4 regions of the Rhizobium favelukesii genome follow, and region 3 is predicted to be linked to each of the others. Evidence: predicted binding sites of a transcription regulator. Region 3 holds the regulator's gene; each other region holds the start of a gene.
What was found. Region 3 encodes PhoB, which activates phosphate uptake and scavenging genes when phosphate is short. Its sites were predicted from a motif close to TGTCATNNANCTGTCAT; they were not measured.
Positions count from the first base shown of each region.

Region 1: a site for PhoB is predicted at 1,374-1,390, ahead of LPU83_RS49445 (UDP-2,3-diacylglucosamine diphosphatase). Genes of this name have one in related genera too.
Region 2: a site for PhoB is predicted at 2,726-2,742, ahead of LPU83_RS49420 (LTA synthase family protein). Genes of this name have one in related genera too.
Region 4: a site for PhoB is predicted at 2,446-2,462, ahead of LPU83_RS62245 (DUF47 domain-containing protein). Genes of this name have one in related genera too.

Region 1 is NZ_HG916852.1:2,188,341-2,192,940, forward strand. It holds gene LPU83_RS49440 (NADP-dependent malic enzyme) at 1-1,210, opposite strand, end outside; gene LPU83_RS49445 (UDP-2,3-diacylglucosamine diphosphatase) at 1,456-2,262, shown strand; gene LPU83_RS49450 (MFS transporter) at 2,423-3,643, shown strand; partial or broken gene dgcA (N-acetyl-D-Glu racemase DgcA) at 3,595-4,577, opposite strand.
Region 2 is NZ_HG916852.1:2,181,328-2,185,927, forward strand. It holds gene LPU83_RS49410 (hypothetical protein) at 1-48, opposite strand, end outside; gene LPU83_RS49415 (DUF1003 domain-containing protein) at 180-701, opposite strand; gene LPU83_RS49420 (LTA synthase family protein) at 783-2,711, opposite strand; gene LPU83_RS49425 (TolB family protein) at 2,917-3,750, shown strand; cobalamin riboswitch at 3,776-3,957, shown strand; gene bluB (5,6-dimethylbenzimidazole synthase) at 3,999-4,600, shown strand, end outside.
Region 3 is NZ_HG916852.1:619,006-623,605, reverse strand. It holds gene LPU83_RS41450 (IS4 family transposase) at 1-632, shown strand, start outside; gene phoB (phosphate regulon transcriptional regulator PhoB) at 705-1,388, opposite strand; gene phoU (phosphate signaling complex protein PhoU) at 1,425-2,138, opposite strand; gene pstB (phosphate ABC transporter ATP-binding protein PstB) at 2,182-2,997, opposite strand; gene pstA (phosphate ABC transporter permease PstA) at 3,012-4,334, opposite strand; gene pstC (phosphate ABC transporter permease subunit PstC) at 4,331-4,600, opposite strand, start outside.
Region 4 is NZ_HG916854.1:466,008-470,607, reverse strand. It holds gene mctP (monocarboxylate uptake permease MctP) at 1-1,300, shown strand, start outside; gene LPU83_RS62250 (NUDIX hydrolase) at 1,339-1,866, opposite strand; partial or broken gene LPU83_RS74495 (LacI family transcriptional regulator) at 2,181-2,360, opposite strand; gene LPU83_RS62245 (DUF47 domain-containing protein) at 2,482-3,123, shown strand; gene LPU83_RS62240 (inorganic phosphate transporter) at 3,123-4,127, shown strand.

The DNA of each region.
Region 1 (4,600 bases), 1.6 Mb from region 3:
TGCGCAGGATCAGGCGCGGATCGAAGGGCGAGGGGATCAGATAGTTTGGACCGAAGACCGGTGTCTCGCCGGAATAAGCGCGGGCTGCGACATCAGATGGTTCCTCGCGTGCAAGGGCGGCAATGGCGCGCACGGCGGCCATCTTCATTTCTTCGTTGATCGTCACTGCGCCGCAATCCAGCGCCCCGCGGAAAATGTAGGGGAAGCAGAGAACGTTGTTCACCTGGTTCGGGAAGTCGGAACGACCGGTGCAGATCATCGCATCGGGGCGGGCAGCGCGGGCGAGATCGGGCATGATCTCCGGCGTCGGGTTGGCAAGCGCCATGATCAGCGGGTTCTCGGCCATCTGCGCGAGCAGTTCCGGATTCAGCACGCCGGCGGCGGAAAGGCCAAGAAAGACGTCGGCGCCGCCGATGTTTTCGGCGAGCGTGCGCGTGTCGCTCTTCTGGGCATAGACGCTTTTCCACTTGTCCATCAATTCGGCGCGGCCTTCGTAGACGAGGCCTTCGATGTCATGGACCCAGATATTTTCCCGCTTGGCACCCAGCGTGACGAGGAGGTTGAGGCAAGCAAGGGCTGCCGCGCCGGCGCCTGAGGCAACGATTTTGACCTCGTCAATCTTCTTGTTCGCCAGTTCCAGGCCATTGAGGATCGCGGCAGCGACGATGATGGCGGTACCATGCTGGTCATCGTGGAAAACCGGGATCTTCATGGTCTCGCGGAGCCGACGCTCGATCTCGAAACATTCCGGCGCCTTGATATCCTCGAGATTGATGCCGCCGAAGGTCGGCTCGAGCGAGGCGACGGTGGAGACCATCTGATCGACACTCGGTGCCTCGACTTCGATGTCGAAGACGTCGATGTTTGCGAATTTCTTGAAAAGGACGGCCTTGCCTTCCATGACTGGCTTTGAGGCAAGCGGACCGATATTGCCGAGGCCGAGAACGGCCGTGCCGTTGGAAATGACTGCAACCAGATTGGCGCGGGAGGTGTAGTCGGCGGCCGTTTCGGGATTATCGCGGATCGCCAGGCATGGTGCTGCAACACCCGGGGAATAGGCGAGCGCCAAGTCGCGCTGGTTGCCGAGCGGTTTGATCGCCTGGATTTCGATCTTGCCCGGACGGGGATAGCGGTGAAAGTAGAGCGCCTGCTCGTCGAGGCTTCCACCTGCCAAATTCTTTTCCGTCTTGGACTTTTCCTGATGATCCATCGTCGCCTCCGAGCTGCCGCATGCTGTCTTGGAGTGTTTTCATTACATCAAACGGCATGGCGGAACAGTCGGAATTTCCGTTCGAAATGCGAAAACAACGCAAATCTGCCGTGACGTCAGCGCAGGTCCACCGAAACCGGGAAAATCCACCGGGACAGCAGCATGTCATCTTCCTGAAACACGACTCTGGTTTTGGAGGGGGAGGTGAACGATGGGACACGAGCAGGATGCTTGTGAGGGACAATATGGATACGCGGCACTTCCGTACGCTTTTCATTTCCGATGTGCATCTCGGCTCCAAGGCCGCGAAAGTTGACTTCCTGCTCGACTTTCTCAAGCATCACGAGGCGGATACCATCTTTCTTGTCGGCGATATCATCGACGGCTGGCGGCTGAAGCGTAGCTGGTACTGGCCGCAGGATTGCAACGACGTTGTCCAGAAGCTGCTGCGCAAGGCGCGCAAGGGCACGCGGGTCATCTATATCCCGGGCAATCACGACGAATTCCTTCGCGACTTTCCGGGCACCCATTTCGGCGGCATCGAGGTCGCTGAACGGATGATGCACGAAGCGGCCGACGGCAAGAAATACCTCGTGCTGCATGGCGACGAGTTCGACGTCGTCGTGCGCAACGCGCGCCTGCTCGCCTATCTCGGCGACTGGGCCTACGACATGGCGATCATGATCAATATCGGCCTAGCAGCCATCCGTCGCCGAATGGGCATGCCCTATTGGTCGTTTTCGGCATGGGCCAAGCTGCAGGTCAAACACGCAGTCAACTTCATCGGCGAGTTCCAGCGTGTCGTCGCTGAAGAAGCCCGCAAGCACGGTGCCGACGGCGTGATCTGTGGCCATATCCACCACGCGGTGATGGAGGACATGGACGGCATCCGTTACATCAATACCGGCGACTGGGTCGAAAGCTGCACGGCGATTGCCGAGCATCAGGACGGCACGTTTGAATTGATCGAGTGGCGTGCAACGAGTGGCATACAGCCGATGCCGATGGCGATCGGCCATCGTGAAAAGGAAGTCGCGCAGCAGGCCGCTTAAGCGCGGCCTTCCCTCCCCAATTCTATGCATCAATTTAGCCCGTTGTGTCTTTGCGACAGGCCCTATTTATTTTTTGAAACGTTTCAGATGGGCAATTTCTTGCCATAGTCGCCTTTAGGTTGATGTGTTAGGCAACGTTCAGTTTCCTGCAGGTCCACCGATGATTCCCGCTCAAAATCCTCCGGCAAGTGAGGAGGCACCGCCGCGCTTTCGGCTGCTCAGTGCCTTGTCGTACTGTGCGCCTTTACTCGTCAATGGCGTGGCCTTACCGTTCTTCCCGATGTGGCTTGCGCTGCACCAGTTCAACGACCATGAGATCGGCGTCATTCTCGCCGTGCCGATGGTCGTGCGAGTCCTCGTCGCCCCTATTGTCGCGATGTATGCCGACCGGATGAAGGAACGGGCGGATGTGTTGCTGTTTTCTGGCTGCCTATCGCTGCTAACGGCGATCGCGCTCTACTGGACCAATACATTCTGGCCGGTGCTGATCGTCTACACGATCCAGGGTGCAACCTTTGCCTGTTACGTCCCGGTCGTCGAGTCGATCGTGATCTCCGGTGTCCGGCGCTGGGGCCTGGACTACGGTTCGATGCGGGTATGGGGTTCGGTGGCGTTCATCGTCTCCACCCTGATCGGCGGGCAATTGATCGGGCGTTGGGGCGGCGAGATGGTGTTGCCGGTCATGACATTTGGCTTCGTGACAACGGTGGTGATGGCGATCTACTGCCCACGAATCGGTCCGACGCGCAGGCGTGGCACACCGGTCGATATCTCGGCGGCGACCGGGAGTTCGCTACGGCAGCCTCATCTGCTCGCTTTGCTGATCGGCGTCGCAATCCAACAGTCGAGCCACGCGGTCCTGCAGGCGTTCGCGTCCCTCTACTGGCGCGATCTCGGCTTCTCCGGCACGCAGATTGCCGTCCTTTGGAGTGCCGGCGTCGCGGCCGAAGTGACGGTGTTTTTTCTGTCTCGTCGACTGAGTCGCCGATTTAGCGCCTGGACGCTCATTCGCTTCGGTGCGGCGGTCAGCGTGTGTCGCTGGATCCTGTTTCCGATGCATTGGGGTTTCTGGGGCTTCCTTCTGCTCCAGTGCATGCATTCCTGCACCTATGCCTTCGTGCATACGGGTGTACAGAGACGGATCGTCGCCTCGGTGCAGGAGACCCAGGAGTCGTCGGCGCAGGGCGCCTATTTCTTCTACAACGGCATGTTCATGGGACTAATGACGATTGCTTCCGGCTACGTCTACGCGTGGCTCGGCCTCGCAAGCTACTACGTCATGGCGCTGGTTGCCCTAACCGGGCTGGGCCTCGTAATCGCGGCCTATTATCTTCAGCCCCAAAGCGTTGTTTCCGGCGGCCAAACGAGGGAGGCTGCGTAACGCAACCCGGGTTCGCGGTCGCGAGCCAGGAGTAGCGGCCCGTCCAGGTCGACGAACTCGGCATCGTGCCCCAACAATACGGCTGGCGCCATAGCCAGGGACGTGCCGACCATGCAGCCAACCATGATCTTGAAATCAAGGCGTTGCGCCTCTTTCTTCATCGCAAGCGCCTCGGTGAGGCCGCCAGTCTTGTCGAGCTTGATGTTGATCGCGTCGTAGCGGTCGCGAAGGCTCGCGAGGTCGCCGGTATGATGTACGCTCTCGTCCGCACAGACGAGCAGCGGACGACGGATCTCGGCCAGGAGTTCGTCCCTGCCTGCCGGCAGCGGCTGTTCGACCAAGACGACACCCGCCTCGGCAGCGATGCGAAGATGGTGCTCCAGCGTTTCCTCTGGCCAGCCTTCGTTGGCATCAAGGATGATGGCCGCATCAGGGGCAGCATCGCGAACCGCGCGGATGCGGCTTTCGTCGTCGCCGGTGCCGACCTTGACCTTCAGCAGCGCCCGACCGGCGTTCGCACGCGCCTGGGCTGCCATGACATCAGGTTCGCCGAGCGAGATCGTAAAGGCCGTCGTCAGCGGTTACAGCCCAGCCAGTCCCAGGCTGTTGATGACAGCGTTGCCCGAGTTCTTCGCTTCGAGGTCCCAGAGGGCGCAGTCCACGGCATTGCGTGCGGCTCCGGGCGGCATTGCACGCTGCAGTTCCTGGCGCGTCAGGCCACCCTTGATCAGCGGTCCCGCAGCGTCGATCTGTGCGGCGACGCTTTCCATCGTCTCGCCATAGCGGCGATAGGGAACGCATTCGCCCCGGCCGACCATGCCGCGTTCCCGGATTGTGCAGAGGATCACGTCCGCCGACGTTTTGGCGCCGCGCGAGATCGTGAATGCGCCGGCAATGGGGAAGGATCCGTCTGAATTTCAAGTGACCGTGGCATATTTGCAATCCTGCGCGCATGGA
Region 2 (4,600 bases), 1.6 Mb from region 3:
GGGGTGATGAAGGATTTCATCGCGTGTATGCAGTCGGCCAGTGAACATCGTCTTCGCGGTCGGATAGAATTCGTTCCAGTTGCTCCTCTTACATTTGTGACGGTGTTTCAATGCGGAACTTGGTGAGCGGGTCGTTAATTGCTCGGTATAGTTAAATTCTACGGCCCGGGATCATTTCGTCAACTTGGCAGGCGCTGATTCAGCCGCTCGATGTCTTCGCGCAATGCTGCAATTTCGGTGAGCACCCGCATGTCTATCTTCTGATGCAGGGAGAGAACCTCAAGTTCTGCTTTGAGATTGACTTCGTAGTCTTTCGCCGCCTCGAAGCGATCGCGCTCTGCTTGCCGGTTCTGCGACATCATGATGATGGGAGCCTGGATTGCGGCAAGCATCGAGAGCACGAGATTGAGGAAGATGAAGGGATAGGGATCGAAGGCGCGGGTGAATAGGACGACGGTGTTTACGACGCACCAGAAGAACAGGAACAGGAAGAAGGCGACAATGAACGACCAGGAGCCGCCGATGCGGGCAATCGAATCCGCCAGGCGCTCTCCAGCGGAAGATTCCGCCTGCAAGGCCGCGTTAATGTCCGTCGAGATTATCTTGCGCTCGTGGGCTTTTGCGAGAACGCGCTTCTCGATTTCGCCGAGTTCATCGGGTTTGTCGAAGTGATGGTGGATGAGGTCCGATAGGTTATGCATTGCCGACTCCGAATGCTAGATCGCTCGGGCGCCAGTATTCCGTAATGTTTTCAAATTGCAATGCGGGCTTGTGCCGCTCTTTTACGTGCCTTGCGCATACAGCCACGCATGCTGTGGGAAGAAGCGATCGAGCGTCTGAGCCTTGCCGAACATGATGTCGTGCTGGAGGTATCGATAGTCCCGTACGAGGGGATCGAGGCTCTTCGGTTTCAAAACCCAATCGGGCGACGGCGTGTTGTCGCGCGCAATCAGCTGATAGCGATCGATGACGCTGTACTTCTTCTGCACGCGGCCGAGAAAGCCCGTGTAGTAGGGATGCTCGAAGCCGGCGAACTTTAGAAGATGGTAGGGAAGGAGCGACGGGCTGATCGTACCCACATCCTTCTTGCTGCCTTTCTTGTTGGACCAGATGACGAGCGGCGTCTCGTGCTCCTGCTTCATGACGCTGACCGATGCCTTGCGCGTGGCAACCTGGTCGGGCATGTAGCCGGTCGCCGTGTAGACGTTGCCGAGTGGCGGAAGGTGATCGCCCCAGAGGACGATGATCGTCTCGCGATCGCGCTTCTCGGCCCAATTCATCAGCATCTTGAGGCTGTCGTCGGCTTCCTTGATCCCTTGCGTATAGGTGGCCAGCGTTGCCCGGTCCGCATCGTTCAGGTTGCCCTTGATGTCGACGCTGTTGTGTACGTAACGGTTCGGCTCGTAGGGACCATGTCCCTGCAGAGTGACACCAAAGAAGAAGAACGGACGATCAATACCGTCGGCCTCGTTCATGATCTCCTTCATGAGGGACTCGTCCGAAGCGAAGATGCCCCTCTTTTCCATCGGAGGCATGGTTTCTTCAGAGCGGAACTGTTCGAAACCGAAGTCCTTGTAGACTTCGTTGCGGTTCCAGAACCAGCCGCTGAATGGATGCAGAGACCGGGCGGCATAGCCTTCGCCGCGGAAGAACGTCGCAAGCGAGGGGACGTTGCTGCGAATATACTGCTGGTAGGGAATGCTGCCATAGGGCAGGAAGGCATTCGAGAAGCCCGTCAGTGCCTCGAATTCGACATTGGCGGTCATGCCGCCAAACTCGGGTGAGAAGACATGGCCCGACTGCTCGGCCCTGATATTCGGCATCGGATCCGGCGACAGGGTGACGGTCTTCAGCCGGGTCGGATCCCAGAAGGATTCACTCATCAGCATGATCACGTCGGGCTTTTCGCGCGGGCCGCTGAGATAGCCGTAGTTGCGGGTCGGAATAGCATCAAGCGCCTGCGTACCGAAGCCGACCGGCGCTGCCACGTCGGCCATCGGAATGTTGAAGATGAAGGCGAGGATGAAGCCGTTGCTGCGGTAGTTTTCCTTCTGATCCCACATCATCGGCACGACCTGAAGGCGATCGCGTATGTAGGAGTATTTGGAATAATCCATCAACGCGCCAAAAGCTGCGATAACAGGTAAGCCGATACAGAGTTGACGCAGTTGGGCGGTCCTTGAGAGCCGCGGACAACGGCGCCAAGCGAAATGCCACAGGACGGCAATCGCGACCGCGGAAAGAACGATGCCAACGACCATGGCAACCGCTGTCCACGGCCGGTCGCGCGCCATCACGGGAAGCAACTCCATGATCTGGCGCCCAAATAGGACGTCGGACGGGTACAGGGGGTCCGTGAGATAATGCTGCTTCTGGCTGGAGACGATGGCGGGAACGAGCACCAGCGGCAGAACGATCAACGCCGAAATGAATCGTCTTCCCAGGGCAGCGTCCAGCGAGAGCATCAGGACGGTCAACATCACGACCGTTGTCATGCCGGGGCGTACCGGCGATGTCAGGAATTCGCGCACATCGGCGAACCCATCGCGGGCGATTATTTCGACCGCTACAGTGGCGAAGAGAGCAATCAGCGCCGAAAGGCAAATTCCGAGCGCAGCGCGTAAAGCTGGCGATTGGGCGCTTCCCCTGACACCAGTGGAAAGCGACGCGAAACGCGCTGCCGCTGCGGACCTCATTCCCAACGCGATCAACTAAGAAACTCCAACGTCATAAAAGCTTCATCGAACTGTCACATCTTCGTCATGAACGCTAGATGAACCGTTATGTTTCCCACATTTGTGATCGGTGGATAAAGCGCCGCCGGCGCCGTCCGCGGATGCCCGCTTCGGTTCACTTGCTTGTGCCGAGCGGCGAGCCGTCGTAGGTCTGACGAGTTCGATGTCAGGAGGATTCAGATTGAGAAGTTCCATCGAGATCTACAACATCAAAACAGGCCAGGCGCGCGTTGTCTGGCAAACCACGCAACTGGTGGAAGCGCCAAACTTTTCGCCGGATGGAGGCTATCTTCTGCTGAACGGTGACGGGCTTCTCTACCGCCTGGTGCTTGACGGTTCGGGCAAGGTCGAGAAAGTCGATACCGGATTTGCCACGGCCTGCAACAACGATCACGGCATCTCGCCTGACGGCCGTCAGATCGTCATTTCCGACAAGACCGAGTTCGGGAAATCGACGATCTATGTACTTCCGGCAGAAGGCGGCGCGCCGCGTCTGGTGACGCAAAATCAGCCGTCCTATTGGCACGGCTGGTCGCCCGACGGGAAGGATCTCGCCTATTGCGGCATCCGCGACGACCTATTCGACATCTACACGATTTCGGTAGACGGCGGCGACGAGAAGCGGTTGACACGCGGCGAGGGGCGCAACGACGGGCCAGATTATTCGGCCGACGGCCAGTGGATCTACTTCAATTCCAGCCGCACGGGCCTCATGCAGATCTGGCGCATTCATCCGGATGGGACCGGCCTCGAACAGATCACCAGCGACAACTACGGCAATTGGTTTGCTCATCCGTCGCCCAACAACGATAAGGTCCTGATCCTCTCCTACGACCCCGACGTCTTCGACCACCCTCGCGATCTCGATGTTTGTCTGCGGCTGATGGATATGGATGGCGGCAACCTGACGACGCTCTTCAAACTCTTTGGTGGGCAGGGAACGATCAACGTGCCGAATTGGTCGCCGTCAGGCGATGAGTTCGCCTATGTGCGGTACTACCCGATCTCAGCATGAAGGATTGCATCGACAGATTTTTCGCGGCATAGACCCTCCGTCGGGTGCCCGTCTCAGGCGGGAGAATCGGGAATTCGGTGAAAGACCGAAACGTGCCCAACGCTGTAAGGCTGACGACTGCCGCAACAAGCCACTGGTCCAGTATCGGGAAGGCGCGGCAGCCGGATGACGCCAAGTCAGAAGACCGGCCCGACATCATAGACTGACCCGCGTGGACGGCGGGGCGGTTGTGTTGTTGGGGATTGACGATGCGACCAGACAATTCAGGCTCCCTGTCGGGAGCCGCAGCCTTTTCGGCCGAGGAACGTGACGCCGTATACAAGGCGATATCGACGCGTCGTGACGTACGTTCGGAATTTCTCCCGGACCCCATACCGGATGACGTCATCATCAGGCTTTTGTCGGCTGCGCATCACGCGCCGTCCGTCGGGTTCATGCAGCCTTGGAATTTCATTCTGGTGCGCGATCAGCAGGTGAAGGAGGCGGTCTGGCAGGCGTTCGATTACGCCAACCGCGAGGCCGGCGAGATGTTTCAGGGGGAGCGACAGCAGCTCTACCGGTCGCTGAAGCTGGAGGGCATCCGAGCCGCACCGCTCAGCATTTGCGTCACCTGTGATCCCAATCGCTGCGGCGATGTCGTTCTCGGCCGAACGCACAACCCACGAATGGATTCCTACTCCACGGTCTGCGCCGTGCAAAATCTGTGGCTCGCAGCCCGCGCCGAAGGCGTGGGGGTCGGCTGGGTGAGCATCTTTCACGAGTCCGATATCAAAAGGATTCTCGGCGTTCCGGAGCGGGTCGAGATCGTTGCCTGGCTCTGTGTCGGCTACGTCGATCAACTCTATCAACA
Region 3 (4,600 bases):
GGCTGATTCCGGCCAAAGCCAACAGCACATGGGAACGACTGGATCCGCACCCCACCGATTATCGGGTGCGCATGAAGGTCTCGCCCCAGGCGCGGCAGGCAGAACCGGACTTGCCGGCCTTCTGGGAGGTCAGGGCCATCGAGACGACCACCAGCCATGGCAAAAAGCGCATATTGTTGACATCGCTGATGGACAGACAAACTTATCCGGCAAGCGAAATCGTCCATCAGTATGAAGAGCGATGGCGCATCGAGACAAGTTATCGCGAACTCAAGCAGGAGCTTCTCGGTAGCGAACTGACCCTGCGAAGCGGCACGCCGGAGACTGTCTATCAGGAGGTCTGGGGCGCGTTGCTGGCCTACAATCTGGTGCGGCTCGAAATGGCAGAGGTCGCGACCGAAGCCCAAGTCGAGCCAACCCGACTAAGCTTTATCACAGCCCTGCATTACCTGCGTCACGAATGGGGATGGATGGCGATCGAAGCACCCGGCAAAATCCCCGCCCACCTCACCAGATTGAGAAACAGATTGGCAGACTTGCTGCTGACAGAAAAACGGGGGCGATCATGCCCCCGTGTCGTCAAAAAACTGCCTGCCAGATACCCGATAAGAGCCGTAAGCAAACCTAAGTGAACTGCATTACCGCACGAGGCGGGCCCGTTTTTTTGTTTCCGAGATGAAAGCCGCTCGGTCCCCATCGAAGCCTTATGCTTCCATGGAATATCCGGCGCCGCGCACGGTGCGGATGACATCCTGCATGTTGGAGAAGTTCAGCGCCTTGCGCAGGCGACCGACATGGACGTCGACGGTGCGTTCGTCCACATAGATATCGTGACCCCAGACGCCGTCGAGGAGCTGTGAACGCGAGAAGACGCGTCCGGGGGACGCCATCAGGAACTCGAGGAGCCGGAACTCGGTTGGGCCGAGGCGGACTTCACGGCTCTTGCGATGAACGCGATGCGTCTCGCGGTCGAGCTCGATGTCGCCGCACTTCAGCAGCGTGGAGAGCACCTCCGGCTTGGCGCGACGAAGCATTGCCTTGACGCGCGCGACAAGCTCCGGCGTCGAAAACGGCTTGACGACGTAGTCGTCGGCGCCGGTGGAGAGACCGCGAACGCGTTCGCTTTCCTCGCCGCGAGCCGTCAGCATAATGATGGGAAGGCGCTCGGTTTCCGGTCGCATACGCAGACGCCGGCAGAGCTCGATGCCGGACACACCCGGCAGCATCCAATCCAGGATCAAAAGGTCTGGCGTGCGTTCCTGCAGCCGGATCTCGGCCTCGTCGCCGCGCAGGATGGTATCGACCTCAAAACCTTCAGCTTCAAGGTTATAGCGAAGAAGCACGCTCAGTGCTTCTTCGTCTTCAACGACAGCTACTTTAGGGATCATTCGTTTCGGTCTCCTGGGGGCGCGGTCGCAGAACGACTATTCCGTGACGGCGCCGACGGTGTTGGCGGTATCGTCCTTCGGACGTTCGCCTTCCGGCTGAGCACCGGTGGCCATGTAATAGATGGTCTCGGCAATGTTGGTGGCGTGGTCGCCGATGCGCTCGATGTTCTTGGCGCAGAACAGAAGATGCGTGCAGCTGGTGATGTTGCGCGGATCTTCCATCATGTAGGTGAGCATCTCGCGGAACAGCGAGGTGTACATCGCGTCGATTTCCTCGTCGCGCTCGCGGATCGACTTTGCCTTGTCGGCAGCACGGCTCGTATAGACGTCGAGGACTTCCTTGAGCTGGACGAGCGCCAGTTCGGAAAGGTGCTCGAGGCCGCGGGCGAGCTTGCGCGGCACGCCGGCACTCTGGACAGCAATGACGCGCTTGGCGGTGTTCTTGCCGAGATCGCCGACGCGCTCAAGATCGGCCGCGATGCGGATCGAACCCATGATCTCGCGGAGGTCGGCCGCCATCGGCTGGCGACGGGCGATCGTAACGATTGCCTTGTCACCGATCTCGCGTTCAGCGTGGTCGAGGATCACGTCGTCAGAAATGACCTTCTGGGCCAGGGCAGTATCGCCGTTTACAAGAGCGCGAACGGCATCCGAGACCATCTGCTCGGCCAGGCCGCCCATTTCCGAGATACGGCGGGACAGGAACTTCAAATCATCGTCGTAGGCAGAAAAGATATGTGTCGATGCCATAGGGATCATCCTTGAATATCGTGAGTGTTACCGACGCCGGCGATCAACCGAAGCGCCCCATGATGTAGTCCTGGGTGCGCGGATCGTCCGGGTTGGTGAACATCTTGTCGGTATCGTTCTCCTCGACGAGGTTGCCGAGGTGGAACATGGCGGTGCGCTGCGAAACACGGGCAGCCTGCTGCATCGAGTGCGTCACGATGACGATCGTGTAGTTCTCGCGAAGCTCGTGGATCAGCTCCTCGACCTTTGCCGTCGCAATCGGATCGAGCGCAGAGCACGGCTCGTCCATCAGGATCACTTCAGGGCTCACGGCAACGGCGCGGGCGATGCAGAGGCGCTGCTGCTGGCCACCGGAAAGGCCGGTGCCGGCTTCATGAACGCGATCCTTCACTTCGTTCCACAGGCCGGCGCGCTGCAGGCTGAGTTCGACGATCTGATCCATGTCGGCCTTCGACTTGGCGAGACCGTGGATGCGCGGGCCGTAGGCGACGTTTTCGTAGATCGTCTTCGGGAACGGGTTCGGCTTCTGGAACACCATGCCGACGCGGGCCCGCAGTTCCACGACGTCGATATCCGGATCGTAGATATCTTCGCCGTCGAGCGTGATCTTGCCGGTGACGCGGCAACCGTCGATCGTGTCGTTCATACGGTTCAGGCTGCGCAGGAAGGTGGACTTGCCGCAGCCCGAAGGGCCGATGAGCGCCGTCACGGTGTTTTCGCGAATGTTCAGTTTTACGTCGAAGAGCGCGCGCTTCTCGCCGTAGTAAACCGAGACGTCCTGGCCGATCATCTTATAGGGAACGGTATTCATCTTCTGATCCAGCGCCTTCTCAACTGCTGCTTCCGTCAACATGTTCATAATGTCTACTCCGTTTACCAGCGGCGCTCAAAGCGACGACGCAAGAGGATGGCTCCGAAGTTCATGACGATCAGGAACAGGAGCAGGACGATGATGGCACCCGACGTGCGTTCGACGAACGCCCGTTCGGCTTCGTTGGCCCACATATAGACCTGCACCGGCAGGGCCGTCGAAGGATCCATCGGCGTTGCCGGAGCGTTGGCTACGAACGCGACCATGCCGATCAGGAGGAGCGGTGCGGTCTCGCCGAGCGCGTGCGCCAGGCCAATGATGGTGCCGGTCAGGATGCCGGGCATCGCAAGCGGCAGTACGTGGTGAAAGACCATCTGCATCTTGGAAGCGCCGAGGCCAAGAGCAGCCGCCCGGATCGACGGCGGCACGGCGCGAAGTGCTGCGCGGGTCGCGATGATGATCGTCGGCAAGGTCATCAGCGTCAACACCAGACCGCCGACCAGCGACGCCGAGCGCGGCAGGCCAGCGAAGTTGATGAAGACGGCAAGACCGAGCAGACCATAGACGATCGAGGGAACGGCTGCGAGGTTATTGATGTTCACCTCGATCAGGTCCGTCAGCTTGTTTTTCGGGGCGAATTCTTCGAGGTAGATCGAAGCGGCAACGCCGATCGGCAGTGCGAGGGCAAGCACGATCAGCATCAGGTAGAGCGAGCCGATCAGCGCAACGCCAAGGCCCGCGGCTTCCGGACGGCTGGAGTTGCCGTTGACAAAGAGCCCGGTGTTGAACTGCTTGTGCAGGGTACCGGTGGCAGCCAGCTGGTTCATCCAGCCAACCTGCTTGTCGTTCACCTTGCGGTTCTTTTCGTCCACCTTGAGGTCGATCTGACCCTTGTTGGCGGAGTCGATGTTGGCGTCGGCAAGCAGCGTCACATTGACCGTCTTGCCGATGAGCGACGGATCGGCAACGACCATGTCGCGCAACTGGATCGGCGCACCCTTGGAGATCATCGCTGTCGCATCACGCACATCAGGACGGCTCGATGCGTTCAGGTTCAGCGTCTTGATCATCGCGTCGCGGATGAGAACCGGGTAGTTCGCGGCAATCAGCACGGACGGATCGGTCGCCCGCTTGTTGTTCGGGTCGATCGTTTTCTCGCTGAATTCGATCGGCAACGTGATCGCCGTCTGCTGAAAGGCCGTGTAGCCCTTGCTGATGACGGTTGTCAGAAGGATTGCCAGGAAGATCAAGCCAAAGGAGATCGCGGCTATGCCATAGGCACGGAACCGGCGTTCGGCGGCATAGCGGCCCTTCAGACCGATGTCGCGACGTTCAGGCGCCATCGAAACGACAACGCCTTGAACCGGAGAAACAATATCCGTCATTCGTACTGCTCCCGGTATTTGCGCACGATGTAGAGCGCGTAGATGTTGAGGCAAAGCGTGATGAAGAACAGCGTGATGCCGAGGGCGAAGGCGACCAGCGTCTGCGGCGAGGTAAACTCTAGGTCGCCGGTCAGCTGGTTGACGATCTTGACCGTCACTGTCGTCATCGGCTCGAAAGGATTGAGCTGGATGCGCGCTGCGACGCCCGCCGCCAGCACCACGATCATGGTTTCGCCGATGGCGCGCGAGGCTGTCATCAGAAGCGC
Region 4 (4,600 bases), on a different contig from region 3:
CTTCTACACCGCTTATACGGTCATCGCCGTCCCGGCGCTGGTCTATACCGTCGGCGCTTACGGCTTCTTTGCGCTGCCTTACACCATCGTCGTCTATCCCTTCGTCTTCATGGTCATGCCTGTGCTGTGGAAACGGGCGAGGGATTTCGGCTACGTGACCGCAGGTGATGTGGTTCACGGCCAGTATGGTTCGCGCGGGCTGGAGCTGGCCGTCGCTGCAACCGGTGTGATCGCCACGATGCCCTATATCGCCTTGCAGCTGGTCGGCATGACCGCAGCGCTCAAGGCGCTCGGTCTGCACGGCGAGGTGCCGCTGGCGATCGCCTTCATCGTGCTTGCGCTCTATACCTATTCGGCAGGCCTGCGGGCGCCGGCGCTGATCGCCTTCGTCAAGGACATCATGATCTACATCGTCGTGATCGCCGCCGTGGCGCTCATTCCCTCGAAGCTCGGTGGTTATGCCAATGTCTTTGCCGCCGCCGATGCGGCGTTCCAGGCGAAGGGCTCCGGCAGCCTGCTCCTGGCACCCAACCAGTATGTCGCCTACGCGACGCTGGCGCTCGGTTCGGCGCTTGCGGCCTTCATGTATCCCCATACGCTGACCGGCGTCTTCGCCGCCAACAGCGGCAACACGATCCGCAAGAACGCAGTGCTGCTGCCGGCCTATACTTTGCTGCTCGGCCTTCTGGCGCTGCTCGGCTACATGGGACACGCCGCCGGCTTGAAGCTCGACAGCGCCAACGACGTCGTTCCGGCACTCTTCCAGACGCTGTTTCCCAGCTGGTTTGCGGGCTTTGCTTTCTCGGCGATTGCCATCGGCGCGCTGGTACCGGCGGCAGTGATGAGCATTGGGGCGGCCAACCTCTTCACCCGCAATTTCTGGAAGGCCTATGTCAATCCGCAGGTGACGGATGCCGGTGAAGCCAAGGTCGCGAAGGTGACGTCGCTCGTCGTCAAGGTCGGCGCGCTTCTCGTCATCATCTTCCTGCCGACGCAGTTTGCGCTCGACCTTCAGCTTCTCGGGGGCATCTGGGTCCTGCAGACGCTTCCGGCGCTGGTCTTCGGCCTCTACACCAACTGGTTCCGTGCGCCGGGCCTGCTCGCAGGGTGGTTCGTGGGTTTCTTCGGCGGCACGTTCCTGGTCTGGGATGCCGGTTGGAAGCCGCTCCATATGGTTTCCATCGGCGACACGAGTTTCACGATGTACACCGGGCTTCTCGCTCTCGCTGCAAACATCGTGGTAGCCGCTGCTGTGAACAGCCTACTGGCGAAACGTGCGAGCCCCCTGGCCCAGCAATAAGAAAAGGGCAGCGGCCGGGCTTGTTTCCGGCCGCCATCTCAGCTTGCTTTACGATCCACCGTTCCACCGGTTGCCTGACGCCCCAATAAGCTCTCGACCTTTCCCAACAGTCCCTTGAGTTCCGGTTCCCGAACGTGCGTCGCCGCCTCATGAGGCGGGAACCAGGCAATCGACCTCTGGCCTTTCTCCTTAAACTCCGTCTGCAGTGCAACGACTTCGACCAAGTGGACCTGCACGATCGAGGGGACCTTGCCACCAGTGTCCAGCGTCTTCAGGTACGTGTAATAACCAAATGGCTTCTTCTTCGCCTTGCCCTTAACACCAGCCTCTTCCCAAGCCTCCCGCTCAGCAACCTGATGCGGCAGCCGCTTGTCCATGGCCCAGCCCTTCGGAATAACCCAGCGACCGGTCTCACGCGACGTGATCAACAGAACCTCGATCGCCTGGCTATCCGGCCGCCGTCTGTAGCAAATGGCGGCGTACTGATCGACCGCCTGGCCATGAAACAGCTTGTCTGCCGCTTCCGCCAGTTGCCCGAGATAGGTTTTATTCTTCTTCTTAGGCATTCGTTTCCACCACGGGCCTCCCATCCGGCTTAATGGTCCGGCTCTGGAGAAGCTCGCCCCGTTCAATCCTCAAGATGACAATCCGACATCGTCACCGCATATCTGGCACGAGTGACAGACCGTCAATGTTCATTAGCTGACTATGCTTCTGCAGGACGATGGTGTTTGCAAGACGCATTGTCACAAAACTGTCATAAAAACAATTTTATCCCATATAAACAATCATATATAACGCCACGATCATCTGTCGTCTGTCGGGGAACCGCTCACGATGAAAGCGATTTCTTGGTCGATTAGGGATGAGAGGCTCGTGTTCACCCTGCCCGCACTGAGTCGCGCCAGATCAGATCCGCATGCAATTCCACCGAACGCCCATCGAGTTCTGTACCTCCCAATCAAATCGCAGTGACCGGCTGTGCGAACGTTGTCAACTGGCAGGACGACCATGACGATTGCTCGATATCATCAAAACCGGCGACGCAGAGGTGATCCGGGGTAGGCGGCTCGAATCCCATTGCGAACCTGTTGAGGACGTCGTTTCGAAGGCATGTCACCTTTTCATGTCGTGCTCGGTCTTTTATGACGGATTTATGACAGCTGGAATTGGGAGCACCAATAGTGAAATGGTTTCGTAAACTGATGCCGCGAGAAGATCGGTTCTTTGATCTCTTTGCGAGGCATTCGCGCACAACGGTCAGCGCGGCAGAAGCGCTGAACGCCTTGCTTGCCGGAAAGGATACGCAACAGCATTGTGAACGCATCATCGCGCTCGAAGACGAGGCGGACGACATTACGCGCGAGGTACTGCTCGCAGTCCGGAAAAGTTTCATAACGCCATTCGACCGGGGAGATATCAAGGATCTCATCATGTCGATGGACGACGCCATCGACATGATGCACAAGACGGTCAAGACCATCCGATTGTTCGAACAGACCAGTTTCGATCCCGGCATGCAGGAGATGGGCGGCGTCATCGTTCAGGCCGCCAAGCTCGTGGCCGAAGCAATTCCCCTTCTGGATCGCATGGCCGCCAATGCGCAGCACCTCGGCGTCCTGACCGAAGAGGTGGTAAAGGTTGAAGGTCGTTCCGATGAACTGCACGACCAAGGCCTGAAGGATCTGTTTCGCCGCCACGGCGCGACAAACCCGATGGCCTACATTATCGGCAGCGAGATCTATGGCGAGTTGGAGAAGGTCGTCGACCGCTTCGAAGACGTCGCCAATGAAATCAACGGCATCGTGATCGAGAACGTCTGATGGAGGCCACCCTCGCATTCCCGCTTCTTGCGGGCCTTATCGCGGTCGCGTTGTTTTTCGATTTTTTGAACGGACTGCACGATGCCGCCAACTCGATTGCCACCATCGTCTCGACCCGGGTCTTGCGGCCGCAATATGCGGTATTGTGGGCCGCCTTCTTCAATTTCATCGCCTTCCTGTTCTTCGGCCTGCATGTGGCAGAAACACTGGGCACCGGTATCATCGATCCAGGTATCGTCACGCCGCAAGTCATCTTCGCCGCGCTGATGGGCGCCATCGTCTGGAATATCGTCACCTGGATGTTCGGCATACCGTCGAGTTCCTCGCATGCGCTGGTCGGTGGCCTGGTCGGTTCCGGGTTGGCCAAAACCGGTACGAGCGCCATTGTATGGTCGGGGTTATTGAAAACGGCCGGCGCTATCGTGCTATCTCCGCTTCTGGGCTTCGTTCTGGCGCTTTTCCTTGTCCTGTGCGTGACATGGATCTTCCTCCGGCAGACGCCCTTTTTCGTCGACAGCACATTTCGCGTCCTGCAGTTTGTCTCCGCTTCCCTCTATTCGCTCGGCCATGGTGGTAACGACGCCCAGAAGACAATGGGGATCATCGCCGTGCTTCTCTACTCACAGGGTTACGGCGGAGGGGAATTCCACGTGCCTTTCTGGGTCGTCCTGTCCTGCCAATCCGCAATGGCGCTCGGAACATTGTTCGGCGGCTGGCGGATCGTTCATACGATGGGCTCCAAGATCACACGGCTGAATCCAATGCAGGGCTTCTGCGCGGAGACAGGTGGCGCGCTGACGTTGTTTGCCGCGACATGGCTCGGTATCCCCGTCTCGACGACCCATACGATCACAGGTGCAATCATCGGCGTCGGCGCCGCACGGCGCCTTTCCGCGGTACGGTGGGGATTGGCGGGCAACATCGTCGTCGCGTGGGTGATAACTCTGCCCGCTACTGCGGCCATTGCGGCACTAACCTATCAGATCGTGAACAGTATCGGGTGACTCGGAGACGGCCGAACCAATGTCGACACTTCGGTCTCCGACGGCATCGTGCTGACAATGCGACCGTTGAGCGATTGTAAGACCAGGCCAGGAACGGTTGCCGGTCCGTACCAGATTGAAAGGAGATTTTGGCGCCAAACGCTCTGCTGTGCACGATTGGCACACGTTTGATCCGATGATGGGTCAAGACACCAGCTCTGCAGTTCCAGCTGCGATCATATCGTCGCGTGATGTCCATCGGTTATGTGGCGAGGGCCGACCTGGAGTTCCACACCGCCATCATCGACGGGGTGGGAGTTGGGTAAACCGCCAAGTGCGACCGCCATTCGCGCCGCATTGCTGGCGAGAGTCCGGCTGACGAACCGTGCCAGCCAGTCGCATGAGCAGGCGATCCTCAAGCATCAGGATGTGCCTGAAGCGATCAGGATGCGCAGACCCGATGCAGCCGGACCTGCCATCGAGCAGTTAATCGG